DNA from 2 places in the Flavobacterium chungangense LMG 26729 genome. Region 2 is predicted to be linked to the other one. Evidence: riboswitches for the same ligand, from Rfam matches in the RefSeq annotation. Region 2 holds a riboswitch; the other holds the start of a gene.
What was found. Region 2 has a riboswitch for S-adenosylmethionine ahead of JE46_RS05795 (homocysteine S-methyltransferase family protein). Riboswitches for the same ligand answer to the same signal wherever they lie in the genome.
Positions count from the first base shown of each region.

Region 1: linked by a shared signal. The riboswitch ahead of JE46_RS00450 (SusC/RagA family TonB-linked outer membrane protein) and the one ahead of JE46_RS05795 (homocysteine S-methyltransferase family protein) in region 2 are both predicted to bind S-adenosylmethionine.

Region 1 is NZ_JASY01000001.1:99,682-107,730, forward strand. It holds gene JE46_RS00445 (pectinesterase family protein) at 1-1,310, shown strand, start outside; SAM riboswitch class I at 1,644-1,743, shown strand; gene JE46_RS00450 (SusC/RagA family TonB-linked outer membrane protein) at 1,996-5,166, shown strand; gene JE46_RS00455 (RagB/SusD family nutrient uptake outer membrane protein) at 5,184-6,641, shown strand; gene JE46_RS00460 (TlpA disulfide reductase family protein) at 6,683-7,669, shown strand; gene JE46_RS00465 (M14 family metallopeptidase) at 7,830-8,049, shown strand, end outside.
Region 2 is NZ_JASY01000002.1:594,501-602,549, reverse strand. It holds gene metH (methionine synthase) at 1-2,170, opposite strand, end outside; gene JE46_RS05800 (hypothetical protein) at 2,412-3,083, opposite strand; gene JE46_RS05795 (homocysteine S-methyltransferase family protein) at 3,145-4,149, opposite strand; SAM riboswitch class I at 4,415-4,528, opposite strand; gene JE46_RS24615 (hypothetical protein) at 4,743-4,871, opposite strand; gene JE46_RS05790 (NAD(P)/FAD-dependent oxidoreductase) at 5,093-6,145, opposite strand; gene JE46_RS05785 (precorrin-2 dehydrogenase/sirohydrochlorin ferrochelatase family protein) at 6,342-6,923, opposite strand; gene cobA (uroporphyrinogen-III C-methyltransferase) at 7,114-7,890, opposite strand; gene JE46_RS05775 (HEPN domain-containing protein) at 7,883-8,049, opposite strand, start outside.

The DNA of each region.
Region 1 (8,049 bases), on a different contig from region 2:
CCAGTGCGGATGATGGATCTAACTCTCAGCCAGCAGGTGTCTGGGGTAGTTTTTATGTCAATGGAAATTATACTACTGCAAATTCAACTACTTCTGGCGATAACTGGAATGGCGTCGATCCTAATCCATCTTCAAAAAGTAAAACGGAGCTCCGTGTAAATACTGAATATAATTTTGGTGAAATGACCACACATTCTGCAACAAATGCCTACAACAGAGTATTAGCTTACGTAGGAGCAAGCTTTAAGCGTGATGCCGTGGACAGTAGAATAATATCAGAAGCAACTAATGGAACCTTTACTTATACTGGTTCAAATGGAAGTACTAAAGGTCTCATTGATACACAATCTGATGTTGGAGGCTGGCCAGCCTACAATTCTACTACAGCACCTACGGATACTGATAATGACGGAATGCCGGATAGCTGGGAAAATACCAATGGTTTAAATAGCAATAATATTTCAGACGGAACAGCCTATACACTGAACGCTGTATATACTAATCTGGAAGTGTACATTAATGGATTAGTAGCAGCTATTACTTCCGGTCAAAAACAAAATGGAACTGCTAACTATACAGATCCGGTTGCAGCAAATACTGAAATTTCGATCAATGAAAACGAAACGGGTTTCTGTGTTGTTGAAGGAACAATAGACAATAATAATGCGGGATATCAGGGTACTGGTTTTGCCAATGCTAATAATGCAGTCGGTGCAGGAATTGAATGGTCTGTGAATACTGCTTCCGGAAATTATATCCTTCGGTGGAGATATTCTAATGGAGGCACTACTTCAAGAGGCGCTAAAATAATTGTAGATGGCGTTACTCTGGCTACAGCAGCTTTTAATGCTACAACCAATTGGACAACCTGGGCCGAAAATTCAAGTTCTTTAGTTACAATAGCGCTTTCTTCGGGTACTCATACCATAAGATTAGAAGCGACTACAGCATCAGGTTTGGCTAACATTGATAAGATAGAAGTAGAAGGGATTAATCCTACTGCAGTTAGTTGTAGCAGTACATCCAAAAATACTGTTTCTGAGAGTACGCTTGATATGGCTGTTGAAGAGATTAAGACTGAAGTGAAAATATACCCTGTACCATTCAAAAATGAATTTTATATAGATTTTGGAACTATTGGAAAGGCCAAACAGATTTCGATATTCAATATGCTTGGACAACAAATTTACGAAATAAACGAAATTACAGATAGAACTGTAAAAGTGAACGTGAATGCCAGTGCTGGTACTTATGTAGTTAAGATATTGACTGACAAGGGTATCATAAATAAAACCATTATCAAAGAATAAGTTTTTATAAGCTTAAGTACTTTTTTTGTTAACCCTGTCAGAAGCTAAAATTTCGGATAGGGTTTTTTATTAATTTTCATAAACATTATTTAATATCTGGGAGCAAGTGAATATTAAAAAGTAAAACATACTGGGTATCTAAATTTTCCAAATATTGAATAAAGCATGAATATTCTGTGTAAAATAATAAAATCTACTTTTTTTAAATATGAATAAGTATTTGTCATACAGTTAATTAATTTTTTTATGAATTATTTTTTTTAAAAACATTTTTAAACTATACTAATTATATAGAATTAATATATATATTTGCCAAGTAGAAAATTTCTACATGACTTATCCAGAAAGACTGAGGGAATAGGCCCGATGATGTCTTAGCAACCTGTTGCTAAATAAGGTGCTAAATCCTTCCGCTACGGTGGACAGATAAGAAAGATTTCCTTAGAAAATCTGAATAAGGTCATTATTATTAAATCTTTTATCACTGACATGAAAACTGAGCTATTATTTTTAAATGCCCATTCCAAACAATTTAATCTGCTTTTAAAAGAAGACTATTCTAAAGTTTTCCGAATGCAAAGTCTTTAGTCTTTTTATACCCAGTCCTGTTTTATCAGCATTATTGATAGGCCATTTCAACATCGGCCCGGGGATTACTATATCCAATTTTTAAAAACAAAATTCAATGAAAAAAATCTTACTAGTTTTAATTTTTTTGTTCAGCATACTTCCTGGAAGGCTTAGCGCACAGGATCGAACGATAAACGGAACCGTCAGGGGTTCTGATAACGGAGAGCCTTTGCCGGGAGCTACAATTATTGCGACACAAAGTGGTAAATCAGCTGTAGCTGATAGCAATGGAAAATTTTCTCTATCAATAACAAAAGAAGATAAGGTATTGTCGATCAATTATATTGGTTATGAACCGCTTGAAAAAAATACAGGTTCCTCATTTAATGACATAAGACTTATACCGTCTAATACAGCTTTAAAAGAAGTGCTTGTAGTAGGTTATGGTACGCAAAGCAAAAAAGAATTTACAGGTTCAGCTGCAAGAATTACGTCTAAAACCATTAAAGATATTCCGGTTCAAAGTTTTGAGCAGGCACTGATTGGGAAGGCAGCTGGAGTAAATGTTTCTAACCCGAGCGGGGTTTTAAATGATGCTCCGGTAATCAGAATTCGTGGGGTAAATTCAATTTCCTTAAGCACATCTCCTTTAATTGTTATTGATGGTATTCCGGTTAATTCCGGCGATGTGTCCACAACAAATTCTGTTGCCAATAACCCACTTTCAGATATAAACCCGGCAGATATTGAATCTATTGATGTTTTAAAAGATGCGGCATCAACCTCAATTTACGGCTCGCGTGCTGCAGGTGGAGTTATTTTAGTGACTACCAAAAAAGGAAAAGCAGGTAAAACTAAAGTTACCTACGATAGTTGGGTTGGAATTACCAGAGCTACCCGATTACCGGATCTTCTGAATAATACACAATACGAAGACATAAAAAATGAAGCGGTACTTAACAGCAAAATATTAAGTGGCAACGAAAATAATGCTGCTGTAGCATCAGCACTTTTTTTTCCGTCTTTTAATGCCGATGGTTCACGTGTTAATACAAGTTGGAAGGATCAGGTGTACCGTGATGCAGTTTCTCAAAATCATAATATCAGTATTTCGGGAGGAACAGATAAAACCAGATATTTTTTCTCAACGAATTATTCTAAACAAGAAGGAATTACAAAGGATAATGAATTCGAGAGAAAAGGAGCTAGGTTTAATATCGATCATGATGTAAACAGATGGCTTAAATTGGGTGGAAATCTTTCGTATAACAATACCTTTAATCAGGCGCAAAATACGGGTTCATTAAGCAGCAGTGGTTTATTGCTGATTGGTGCTGCACGTTTGGCTTTTGCACTCCCTCCAAACGTTGCTGTTTATAATAATGAAGGAACATATAATTTAAGTCCTACAGGTACAACAAGTCCGGGAAATAACTTATTTACCAATACATTATGGCACCCCGGAGCCTTGTTTGATAACAGTAAGCATACAAGTTCTAACGATCATTTTGTTGGAAACGTTCACGCAACGATTACCTTTTTTGATGGATTTAAATTTGACAGTAATTACGGAATCGACAGATTAAGAGCAGAAAATATCTCGTATTTAAGTCCAAATCTTGGGTCTTCTGCTTTTGCAACAGGCGGCTCTTCAACTAATATTTCTATTCTAAGAAATAATTACAATTTTACAAATAGCCTTTCTTTTGACAGACGTTTTGGTGAAAACCATCATATTGCTGCATTGGCTGGTTACGATGTTCAGAAATTCGAAAATTCATCCTGGGGAGCTAATCAAACTAATGTTTCAGATCCTTTTTTTGAAAATTACCAGGGAACCTGGGGTACAATCCGTTCATCTGGAAACGGTTTGTCCGAAAGACTTTTTCAGTCTTCTTTCTTTAGGCTATCCTATGATTACGCAGGGAAATATTTCATTACAGGAAATTTCAGAAAAGATGGAAATTCAGCTTTGGGCGTAAACAGTAAATATGGAAACTTTGGAGGAATATCTGCCGGATGGTCTGTAAGTGAGGAATCCTTCTTTAAAAATAGTGGAATTATTGATTATGTAAGTTCACTTAAGTTAAAAGGAAGCTGGGGAAGAGTGGGTAACGGAAACCTTTCATCAGCATATGCCTCACAAAATCTTTATGGTGCATCAATTTACGGAACAGCTGCAACCTGGGCAATTTCTCAGGCAGGCAATGAAGACTTGGGATGGGAAACCAGTGACCAGACAAACATTGGTCTTGAAGCAGGCTTCTTTAAAGACCGATTACAATTATCAGCAGATTATTTCAATAATGATGTAAACGGATTGATCTTAAGTACTCCGCAATCACCTTCAAAAGGAATTCCGGGAGATGCTATTCTTTCAAACGTTGGGGCAATGTATAACAGAGGTATTGAGCTTGGATTGAACGCAACAATAGCAAATTCTGCAGATTTTCAATGGAAAGCTTCTTTCAACTACACGCATGTGAAGAACAAAGTTACGGCTCTTGCCGAAGGAAATACAGACATTATTGGTTATACACAGGTAACGACAGAAGCCAATAACATTACAAGAGTAGGTTATTCCGCGGGAAGTCTTTATGGTGCTGTAACAGGAGGTGTAAATCCGGATAACGGACGCAGAATCTTCATTAACAAAAATGGAGAAAAAGTACAATACAGTGCTGCAGTTCCTTCCGGACAAAGCAACTGGACCTATTTAGACGGAACAACTGCAGCCGCAATTACAGTTTCAGATTATCAGGTTTTGGGTAACGCACTACCGGTTTGGTATGGAGGCTTAACAAATAATCTACAATATAAAGCATTTGATTTTACAGTAGGTTTCACGTATTCTGGTGGTAATAAAGTGATGAACAATACAAGAGGAACACTTTTAGATCAGCGTTTTTATAACAACTCAACAGATGTTTTAAACCGTTGGACAACACCTGGACAGGTAACCAATATTCCGAGATTGGTTTATAACGATGTGATCTCAAACGGATCCAGCGGATATGCTATTTCTGATAATGCAGAAAAAGCCGATTTCCTGAGATTGCAGCAATTAACAATTGGTTTTTCGCTTCCAGGAAATATCCTTGAAAAAGCAGAATTATCATCCGTTAGATTGTATTTACAGGCAACCAATCTTTTCCTGATTACTTCTTATACAGGATCTGATCCGGAGACTTCTTCAAACGGATCTTCAACAACGTCTATGGGAGTCGAAAAAAACTCTGTAGGACAAGGAAAAACGTTCACATTTGGTCTTAACGTCGCTTTTTAATACTTAATAAAAATACCATGAAGATATATTTAAAATCACACAGAAAATCAATTGCAACTATATTGCTGCTCACCGGAATATTGTTTACTTCTTGTGAAAACAACGAAGATCTGAACATAGCGCCGGAAACCACCGTTTCAGACAAAGACATTTTTAAAACTCCGGCAAGAATCGAAGGTTTGGTAAACGGAATTTACAAAGCATTTAAAGGTGCCAGTTTGTACGGCGGCCGTATCCTTTTATATCAGGATCAGAAAGGAGAAGATTTTATCAACATTACAGCAAATAATTTTACAGGTTACGAAAGCTGGAACAACTCGTATAGCTCTGGTTCAAATGATGTCAACAATCTTTGGGGACAAGCGTATTCAGCGATCAATAATGCCAATATTCTGATTGAAGGTTTAGCGGTAAATCAAGGTGTCATTACGGAGCAAAAAGCAAAAGAATATATAGGTGAAGCCAAATTAGTAAGGGCTTTGGCGTATTACACTTTGGTTATCAATTTCGGACAGCCTTATAATAAAGATGCCGGCGCTTCAAAAGGTGTTCCATTGCGTTTAAAAGCAGAAACCGGTCCTGCCAATAATGATCTTGCAAGAAGTACTGTTGCAGAAATTTATACGCAGATTTTAAAAGATTTAGACGATGCCGAAGCAGCACTGCCACAAAGTTATTCAACTGCAGATTTAAATACAACAAGAGCACATGTAAGCACAGCAATTGCCATAAAAACAAGAGTTTATCTTACGCAGAATAATTGGGCAAAAGTAATTGAAGAGGCAAAAAAAATGGTACCACAGACACAAGCACCGTTTTCTACAACTGCCAGTGATGTAAAACACGCTTTACAGCCGGATATTACGGTTGTATTTTCTTCGAATTATGCAACGGTTGAATCTATTTTTAGTATTCCGATGAGCAGTTTGGATTCTCAGACAGGTCAGTCTTCTATCGCTTATATCTACAATACCAATTTGGAATATTATTTAAATCCAACAGGAATTTTGGGCGATACTCAATGGAGATCGAGTGATAAACGACGTGACTTAACGAGAACATTGTCAGGAAAACAATACTTTAAAAAATATGCAAAACCATCACCGTTTTTAGATTATATCCCTGTTATCAGATATTCAGAAGTATTACTGAATTATGCGGAAGCCGCTGCTAAAACCGGAAACCTGACACTTGCCGCTAATCTTTTAACCGCAGTTCATCAACGTTCTGATGCTTCTTATGCCTTTTCCGGAACTGTTACTTCAGATCCGAATCTTCTGATTGAAGCCATTTGGAAAGAGCGCCGAATCGAATTATTGGGAGAAGGTTTCCGCGGACCGGATTTGCTTAGAAACCTGCAAACACTTCCGGCTAAAGGAGATAATAAGCTACAAACACCTGCTGTTCCTTCTTCTGCTGTTAATTATATTTTTCCACCGGCTAATACCGAATTGGCGGTTAATAAATTGTACTAAATAAAATACCATTGACAAAGTTTCACTTAAAATCAAATACAATGAAAAAGATACTATTAGGTTTTGCCTTATTTTTAGGAGTAGCACAAACTCAAGCACAGGAAAGTAATTTACAGTTAAAAGGAACTGTTACAGATACAGTTGCTAAATATGTATATCTGCAAAAATTTCACAACAAAATGTTCACAACCATAGATTCATCAAAAGTTGTGGAAGGAAATTTTAGTTTTAAAACAAAAGTAAAACTTCCTGAGCTATACGGTTTAAGCGTAAATACAGCTAATATTCCATTATATATTTTCCTTGAAAAAACACCAATTACGGTAAAATTAAGCCCCGTTAAAAATTACAGTACTTCAGTTGTTGAAGGTTCTGAATCTCAGCAATTATTCGATACGTATAGAAAAACCAGAGACGTAGAAATTAGCAAATGGATTACAGAACATCCTGCTTCTATTGTTTCCGCTTATGTTTTGTACAGAAACTGGTCGTACAGATTAACTCCCGATCAAATTACGCAAAATATTGCATTGCTTGATAAAAGCCAGCAAAACAGCACTTACGTGAAAGAACTAAAAGAACTGGTTACCGTTTTAAACGGATTGGCGGTGGGTAAAAAAGCCCCTGATTTTACAGCCAACGATCCTGACGGAAAACCAGTTCGTCTTTCAGAAAATCTAAAAGGCTATACTTTGGTAGATTTCTGGGCTTCATGGTGTGCGCCTTGTCGAAAAGAGAATCCAAATATCGTAGCAGCTTATAAAGAATATCACGACAAAGGATTTAATGTCTTCGGAATTTCTTTGGACAAAAAGAAAGAAAACTGGGTTAAAGGTATTCAGGATGATAATTTGAATTGGTTGCAAGTTTCGGAGTTAATTTACTGGAACAGTGAAATCGCAAAATTATACGGAGTAAGAGCGATTCCTGCTAATTATTTGGTTGATTCAAAAGGAATTATTGTAGCAAGAAACCTTCGCGGAGAAGAATTGCAAACGACTTTGAAAACACTCTTGGATAAAAAATAAATTTATGCTTCTGATATGTCATTCCGAGGAACGAGTAATCTTCGCAAGTAACTCTACAATCTCAGACGACAATCTCAGACGACAATCTTTGTCGAGCTTCTTACGGAGATCCTTTCTTCGTCAGGATGACAAACTAATCCAGATAAAAAAAGAATAAAAAATGAAAACGAAATTATTTTTTTCAGCAGCTGCATTATTGGCAATTACAGCCAATGCACAGGTTAAAAGTACTTTTAAAGGGCAAGATCCGATTACCGCAGTTTCAACGGTAACACGTCCGGTGCAGAAACAATGGAAAGGCGTTTTTGATAAAACCGAAGAGGAGGTTTTCTTCGGAAATGATTTTGCAGGAGCGAGATTAAACGGTGTTGTTAAAATTG
Region 2 (8,049 bases):
AATCCTCAATACCGCTTTCTTTTGGCGCAATAAAATCGGCTAAAGCTATGTTTGGAGCACCTTTTGTCTTTTGTCCCTGCACACGTAAAGTCAAAAACTTCTCTAATATTTTTCCGTTTTCATCACGCAATTCGATATCGTCGTCATCCACCTGATTGGCAGGGAAAATTCCGAAAATACCTTTTGCTTTTAGTTTTTTCTCTTCTAAAATAACTTTCAGCATTGCCTGAGCATCAGCAAATACAGAAGTTGCTTGTTCTCCCACAACCTGATCCGTTAAAATCGCCGGATATTTTCCGTGCAATTCCCAAGTTTGAAAAAATGGTGTCCAGTCGATATACGGAACCAAAACGTCCAATTCTACTTCGACGATTTGTGCGCCTATTTTTTTAGGTTTGGTCGGAGTATATTCAGACCAATCTAATTGTAATTTATTTTTACGGGCTTCTTCAATCGTCAGGAAGTTTTTATCTCTCGAACGATTTAAAAAGGTTTCTCTAAAAGCATCATATTCTGCACGAATATCTGCTGCATATATTTTTCGGTTATGATCCAACAGATTTCCCGCAACGGTAACAGCTCTCGAAGCATCGTTTACGTGAATGACGGTTTCTCTGTACTGAGGTGCAATTTTCACGGCTGTATGGGCGCGCGAAGTTGTTGCTCCCCCAATCATAATCGGGATTTTAATGTTTTGTTTGTCTAATTCTTTAGCCAGATACACCATTTCGTCCAGTGAAGGTGTGATCAGTCCGCTTAAGCCGATAATGTCTACTTCGTGTTCAATAGCCGCTGCAATGATTTTCTCCGGAGGCACCATTACGCCTAAATCTACAATCTCATAATTGTTACAAGCCAAAACTACGGAAACGATGTTTTTACCAATATCATGAACGTCGCCTTTTACAGTTGCCATCAGGATTTTTCCGTTTCCGGATTTATCACCGGCTTGTTTACTTGCTTCGATAAACGGTAACAAATACGCCACGGCTTTTTTCATTACACGTGCCGATTTAACCACCTGTGGCAGGAACATTTTTCCGCTTCCGAATAAATCTCCAACCACGTTCATACCTGTCATCAAATTGATTTCGATAACTTCAATTGGTTTTGTTGCTGCCAAACGCGCTTCTTCTACATCTTCTTCGATAAAAGCGTCAATTCCTTTTACCAACGAATGTGTGATACGTTCCTGAACGGTTCCAAAACGCCATTCCTGAACGGCTTTTTCATCGCTTTTTACTTCGCCTTTTACATTTTCTGCAAAATCCAAAAGTCGCTCTGTAGCGTCGTCACGTCTGTTTAATATTACGTCTTCAACGTGTTCTAATAAGTCTTTCGGAATATCATCGTAAATTGTCAACATCTCCGGATTCACGATTCCCATCGTCATTCCGTCCTTAATGGCATGGTATAAAAATACCGAGTGCATCGCTTCACGAACCGTATCATTTCCTCTAAATGAGAACGAAACGTTACTTACTCCACCACTAATATGTGCATGAGGCAGGTTTTCGCGAACCCATTTTGTACCTCTAAAAAAGTCAATTGCATTCAGGCGGTGTTCCTCCATTCCTGTTGCAACCGGAAAAATGTTCAAATCGAAAATAATATCCTGTGGAGGAAAACCAACTTTGTTGACCAAAATATCATACGAACGCTGGCAAATTTCCACACGACGCTCGTAATTATCCGCCTGACCTACTTCGTCAAAAGCCATAATAATGGCCGCAGCTCCGTAGCGTTTGATTAATTTGGCGTGGTGAATAAAGTTTTCTTCTCCTTCTTTTAACGAAATCGAGTTGACAACACTTTTTCCTTGTACTACTTTCAGACCTGCTTCGATAATTTCCCATTTCGAACTGTCGATCATAATCGGCACTCTTGAAATATCCGGTTCTGCAGCAATTAAATTTAGGAATTTGGTCATGGCATTTACACCGTCCAACATTCCTTCATCCATATTAATATCGATGATCTGTGCTCCTCCTTCTACTTGTTGTCTTGCAATATCAAGTGCCTCGTCATATTTCTCTTCCTTGATTAAGCGAAGGAATTTTCGCGAACCTGTTACATTTGTACGTTCTCCGATGTTTACAAAAACACTTTCGGGCGTAATAATCAACGGTTCTAATCCTGCTAATACAAGGTCTCTTCTTTTTTCTGCCATTTTTTTTTTAAGTTACTAAGATCCTGAGATTCTAAGGTTCTGAGTTTTTTTATTCTTTATTTTTTCTGCAAGGTTTTCAAAACCTTGTAGGTATTTATGTTTATTATTTTGGGCGTGTCCCAAGGGCCGGGCTATCCGTTAATTTCGTTATCACTGCATTGGTCTGCGGGCTTTTCACTTCTATCCCTCACGCAGACTCGGTTTCACAAGACGTTTATGTTTACCGATTTTTAGAAAAAGTCTAATCCTCTAAAGGTTTAATTCCAAATTCATATAGTAAAACCCCTTCTTCTTTTAGCATAAATCCACTCCACCAATCTGCCGGTCCTTCTTTCGCTAGACCACTGGAAAAAAGTAATGATTCGGAATCATAATCTCTCTCTCCTTTAAATTCGTGGCCTATTTTATAATTTACTTTTTCCAAAGCTGAAAAAAAACTATACGAATGTGGATGTAATCTTTCCATAGAAATAGAAATAAATACAAATTTTTCGTACGAAATTTTTTCTTCTACATATGCCTTAAATAAATTAGCTAAAATCAAAGCCTTTTTTACATCGTTAAATCTATCAAGACAAACCATAATTTGTTCAGTTGATTTTTTTCTAAACTGAGAATCATCATTTATCTTTTTTTGAAATTTATCTTTTTTTTCGGCATCAATTTGTCCACTATTAAATTCTCTAATAAAAGACAGCAATTTTTTTGCAAAGAAAAATTTATTTATTGAGATACCTGTTTTAATTACGCCAACAACAGTTTTAATAATAGGAATTTCCTTTAATGTTTCATTCTGAATTAAATCATCAATATAAATTTCTGAATAATCTGTAGCTAGGTCAATATTTGGATTCAATAATTCTTGTGTGAATTGTTGACTCATGCTATTATCCGAAACCTGTAAATTATCCATAATTTATATTTTAAAATTCTCAAGTATACCTAAAAGGTTTTAAAAACCTTTCAGGAAATCGTTACCCGATAACCGGAGCCACTCTCGGCTTATAATCCTTCGCAACTTCTGCCATTAATCGAATATGATCCGGAGTTGTTCCACAGCACCCACCAATAATATTGATCAAATTGTCTTCTAAATATTCTTTAATGAATGCCTGAGTCTGTTCTGGTGTTTCATCATATTGTCCGAAAGCATTTGGCAATCCTGCATTTGGATGTGCCGAAACATTAAAACTTGTATTGTGCGCTAATGTTTTTAAATACGGTTTCAACAAATCGGCTCCAAGAGCGCAATTGAATCCGACACTTAACAACGGAATATGCGAAACTGAAATCAGAAAAGCTTCAACCGTTTGCCCGGAAAGCGTTCTTCCTGAGGCATCAGTAATTGTTCCTGAAACCATGATCGGAATATCCAGATTACGTTCGTCTTTTACTTCTTCGATCGCAAAAAGTGCTGCTTTTGCGTTTAACGTGTCGAAAATTGTTTCTACTAAAAGTAAATCGCAGCCTCCGTCCATTAAAGCTTCTACCTGTTGTTTGTATGCAATTCTTAAATCGTCGAAAGTTACGGCTCTGTAACCCGGATCGTTTACATCTGGTGACATACTTGCTGTACGGTTTGTCGGCCCGATTGAACCGGCTACAAAACGTGGTTTTTCCGGATTTTTTGCTGTGAATTCATCTGCAACTTGTCTTGCAATTTTAGCCGATTCGTAGTTGAGTTCGTAAACCAGATCTTCCATGAAATAATCAGCCATACCGATTGTAGTTCCGGAGAATGTGTTTGTTTCTACGATATCCGCTCCAGCTTCATAATAGGCAGCGTGTACATCACGAATTGCCTGTGGCTGTGTGAGGGATAATAAATCGTTATTGCCTTTTAACGGATGCGGAAAATCTTTGAAACGTTCGCCACGAAAATCTTCTTCTGAGAAGTTGTAGCGTTGTAACATGGTTCCCATTGCTCCGTCAAGGATTAGGATATTTTTTTTGATTGCTTCCTGAATTGTAATCGACATATTTATTTTGTTTTAGCCGCTAAAGATTCTAAAGTTCTAAATGCTAAGTTTTTAATTCATTATTAATTCCAAAAGTTCACTATTGTCGGCTAATTAGCTCCGATGGGTGTGATATCCTTTTATTCTGGAGTTCAGAATAAAAGATATAGCATACAGCGGGAACTTTGACTGCAAAAATGCGCCAATGATTCGCTCGAAATACTGAATCTGTTTCAGAATATTGTAAGTTGTCAGAAAAGTTTTTGAGAAATACGTAGTGTATTTTGCGTTATCTATCTTGAATACATTTTGTTGTATTAAGTAGAATGTAGCACCTTCTTTATGGCAAAGGGTTGCTAAGGTTTCATTGGGTCTTTCCCTCGGCCTTTCGTGATAACTTTCAATAAAATTAGGAACGGCGCAAAGGTACAAAATAGCCTTTCGACTTGCAAGTTTTTTTTAAGATTCTAAAACACTAAGGTTCTGAGGCTTTATGCTTAAATTTTCTAAAATAAAAAAGCTCAAACTATGTATCAGTTTGAGCTTTCGATTTTAAAATCTTAGTCTATAAACCCAGCGTTACGGGCTTATTAAGGTGATCAGAATGGGGTCGTTTAAAAACTTCTGTCCCATTTTAGAAATGTATCCATGACTTCCTGATGATCTGTTAATTCATTATCTGTCATTTTCATTTCACTGCCGACTTTGGAATTTTCTTCTAGTAGTTGTTCGTCATTGTTCATAATAGATAATTTGTTTAATACTTTCTTAAAGTTAGTATTTTATATTGGTAATTCAAAATGCTAAAATCAAAATTTCTCTTTCTGAAAAAAATTAATACTGCAAATTTACCTCACTTTTTACAGACTAAGTTTAAATTAACATCAATAAAAAAGCCCAAACTTAAAAAGTTTGAGCTTTCAATATTTAAAATCTTAGTCGCTTAGCAACTTAGAAGCTTTGTTTAAACTATCGACTTAACAACTGCTTTTGGCGCTTCTTTACGAGTTCCGTCAAAACCGTCTACACCGGAAACCGTTGTGTATTTTAAAACGTATTTCTTACCCGGATTGATGATTCCGTATGCTGCCTGACACATTAATGTCGCTTCGTGGAATCCGCAAAGAATTAATTTTAATTTTCCTGGGTAAGTGTTGATATCTCCAATGGCAAAGATTCCCGGAATGTTGGTTTGGTAATCTAATGCATTGTTTACTTTAATCGCGTTTTTCTCGATTTCTAATCCCCAGTCTCCAATTGGGCCTAATTTAGGTGTCAAGCCGAAAAGCGGAATAAAGAAATCTGTTTCGATTTTACGGTGTGCTCCGTTTTCTTCGATATCCAAAGATTCTACGTGTTCAGCACCATTGATCCCGATTACCTCAGCCGGTGTGATCAATTTGATTTTTCCGGCAGTTTTTAATTCCTGCACTTTTTCTACAGAATCTAAAGCTCCTCTGAATTCATTTCTACGGTGAATCAAAGTTACTTCTGAAGCTACATTGGCAAGGAAAATACTCCAGTCTAATGCTGAATCTCCTCCACCAGCAATCACTACTCTTTTATCTCTGAATTTCTCAGGATTTTTGATAAAGTATTTTACACCTTTATCTTCATAAAATTCGATATCTTCAATAAGAGGTTTTCTTGGTTCGAAACTTCCTAAACCTCCTGCAATTGCAATTACAGGTGCATGGAATTTCTTCCCTTTATTTGACGTTACAATAAAACTTCCGTCTTCTTGCTTTTCGATTGTTTCGGCACGCTCACCTAAGGTAAAACCTGGTTCAAATTGTTTAATTTGCTCCATCAGTCCATCCACCAAATCACCTGCCAAAACTTCTGGAAATCCAGGAATATCATAGATTGGCTTTTTTGGATATAATTCTGAAAGTTGTCCGCCAGGTTGTGGCAAAGCATCCAAAATATGGCATTTTAATTTTAATAATCCTGCCTCGAAAACGGCAAATAAACCTGTTGGTCCTGCTCCAATTATAAGTATATCTGTTTTAATCATTATGGTGTTGTTTATAATCATTCTTAATAATACAAAGAAACGAATAATTTATTCTAATTTCAATGATTTTTATCATTCATTTCCTTGCGAAACTTTTTACTCTTTATTTTTTAACGAACCGGTAATTTCGTTCATTCGTTTACATCTGGTAAAAAAAAGACACTACAAAATCGGTCGTTCCTCCGGAACTTTTTTGTTATTCTCTATTTCTCAAAGAAGCTGTTATTTCATTCATCTTCTTTACTTTATCTTCAAAATCGCCCTTTAGCGTTTTTCTATATTCGTTTAGGTTTTCGACCATTGAATTGATATCTTCCGGAATTACTTCTTCAAAAAATTCTCTTAGCCTTTTGGCTGTTGTTGGTGATTTTCCGTTGGTCGAAATCGCAATTTTTACATTTCCTTTTGTTACGATTCCACCAAGATAATAATCACATAAATCAGGTGTATCTGCAATATTGCAAATCAGATAACGCTTTCTGGCTAAATCATACACTCTTTTATTAACTTCTAAATCATCCGTACAAGCGATAACCATGTGACGCTTTTTGAGCATTTTCTTTTTGAACTTAGCTTCTGTCAGTTTAATTGAAGGATGATTTTCAGCCAATACTTTTATTTCTAAATGAAAGTCGGGCGCAACTACCTCAACATTGGCATTTGGACTCGATTTTAGTAAAAAAGAAAGTTTTTCCAGTCCTACATTTCCGCCACCCACAATCAGTACATTCAGATTATGAAGTTTTAAGAATATCGGATATAATTCGTTTTGTTCCATTTTAATTTATTTTCATCCAGCCAAAATTAGATGATTTATATTTCGATCAGATTAAAAAATCTGATTTTATATTCTACCCGTTATCGTCATGCTTCCATCGGATTAAAATCCGACGCTACAATATTTGTCGTTCCTAAGAAACTTTTATACCAACTATTTCTTTGTTAAAAGTCGGGTTTGAAACCCGACTCTACGAAACATTTTCTTTTAATAGAAACTCTTCGTAAAAACCTTTTAACTTATTGCTTTCGCGAACTACTTCTCCCAAAACAATAATTGCCGGTGAACTTAGATTTTGTTCTTTTACAATTTCTAAAATCGAATCAACTGTTCCAACACCTGTTTTCTCCTCCTTTGTTGTTCCGTTTTGAATAATCGCTACGGGCAAATTGCCTTTGTTTTCCTGCTGAAACAATTCAACAATTTGAGGCAATTTGTGCATTCCCATCAAAATCACAACTGTTGCTGATGATTGTGCTGCCAAAGCTACATCTGCTGATAATCTCCTGTCTGAAGTTGTTCCTGTAATGGCCCAAAAGCTTTCTGAAACTCCTCTCTTTGTAATCGAAATTCCCTTACTTGCCGGAACAGCTACTACAGAAGAAATTCCCGGAATTACAACTGTCTCGATTCCGAAACTTTCTGCGAATTCTATTTCTTCACTTCCTCTTCCAAAAATAAACGGATCTCCACCTTTTAAACGAACTACATTTCCATACGTCAGCGCATTATCCACAATCAACTGATTGATCTGATCCTGCGAATAAACATGATCTCCAATTCTTTTTCCAACAAAAATTCTGATCGCATTTTTAGGAGCGTGGCCTAAAATTTCATCATTTACCAAGGCATCATACAAAACCACATTCGCTTCAGCCAGTGCTTTTGCTCCTTTCAGTGTAAGCAATTCCGGATCGCCGGGACCTGCACCGACTAAAGTTACTTTTGGTTTTATAGTATTATGCATTTGCTAATTCCTGTGCTCTGTATTTTTCAATTATCGCAAAAAATGCAATTCCTTCTTCAATATATTGTTTTGCGAATGCTTCTATTGGTTCATTTTTATTGATTTGATAAACCAATTCTTTGAACGTTGTTGGCAATCCAATTTTAGCACTTTCAACAA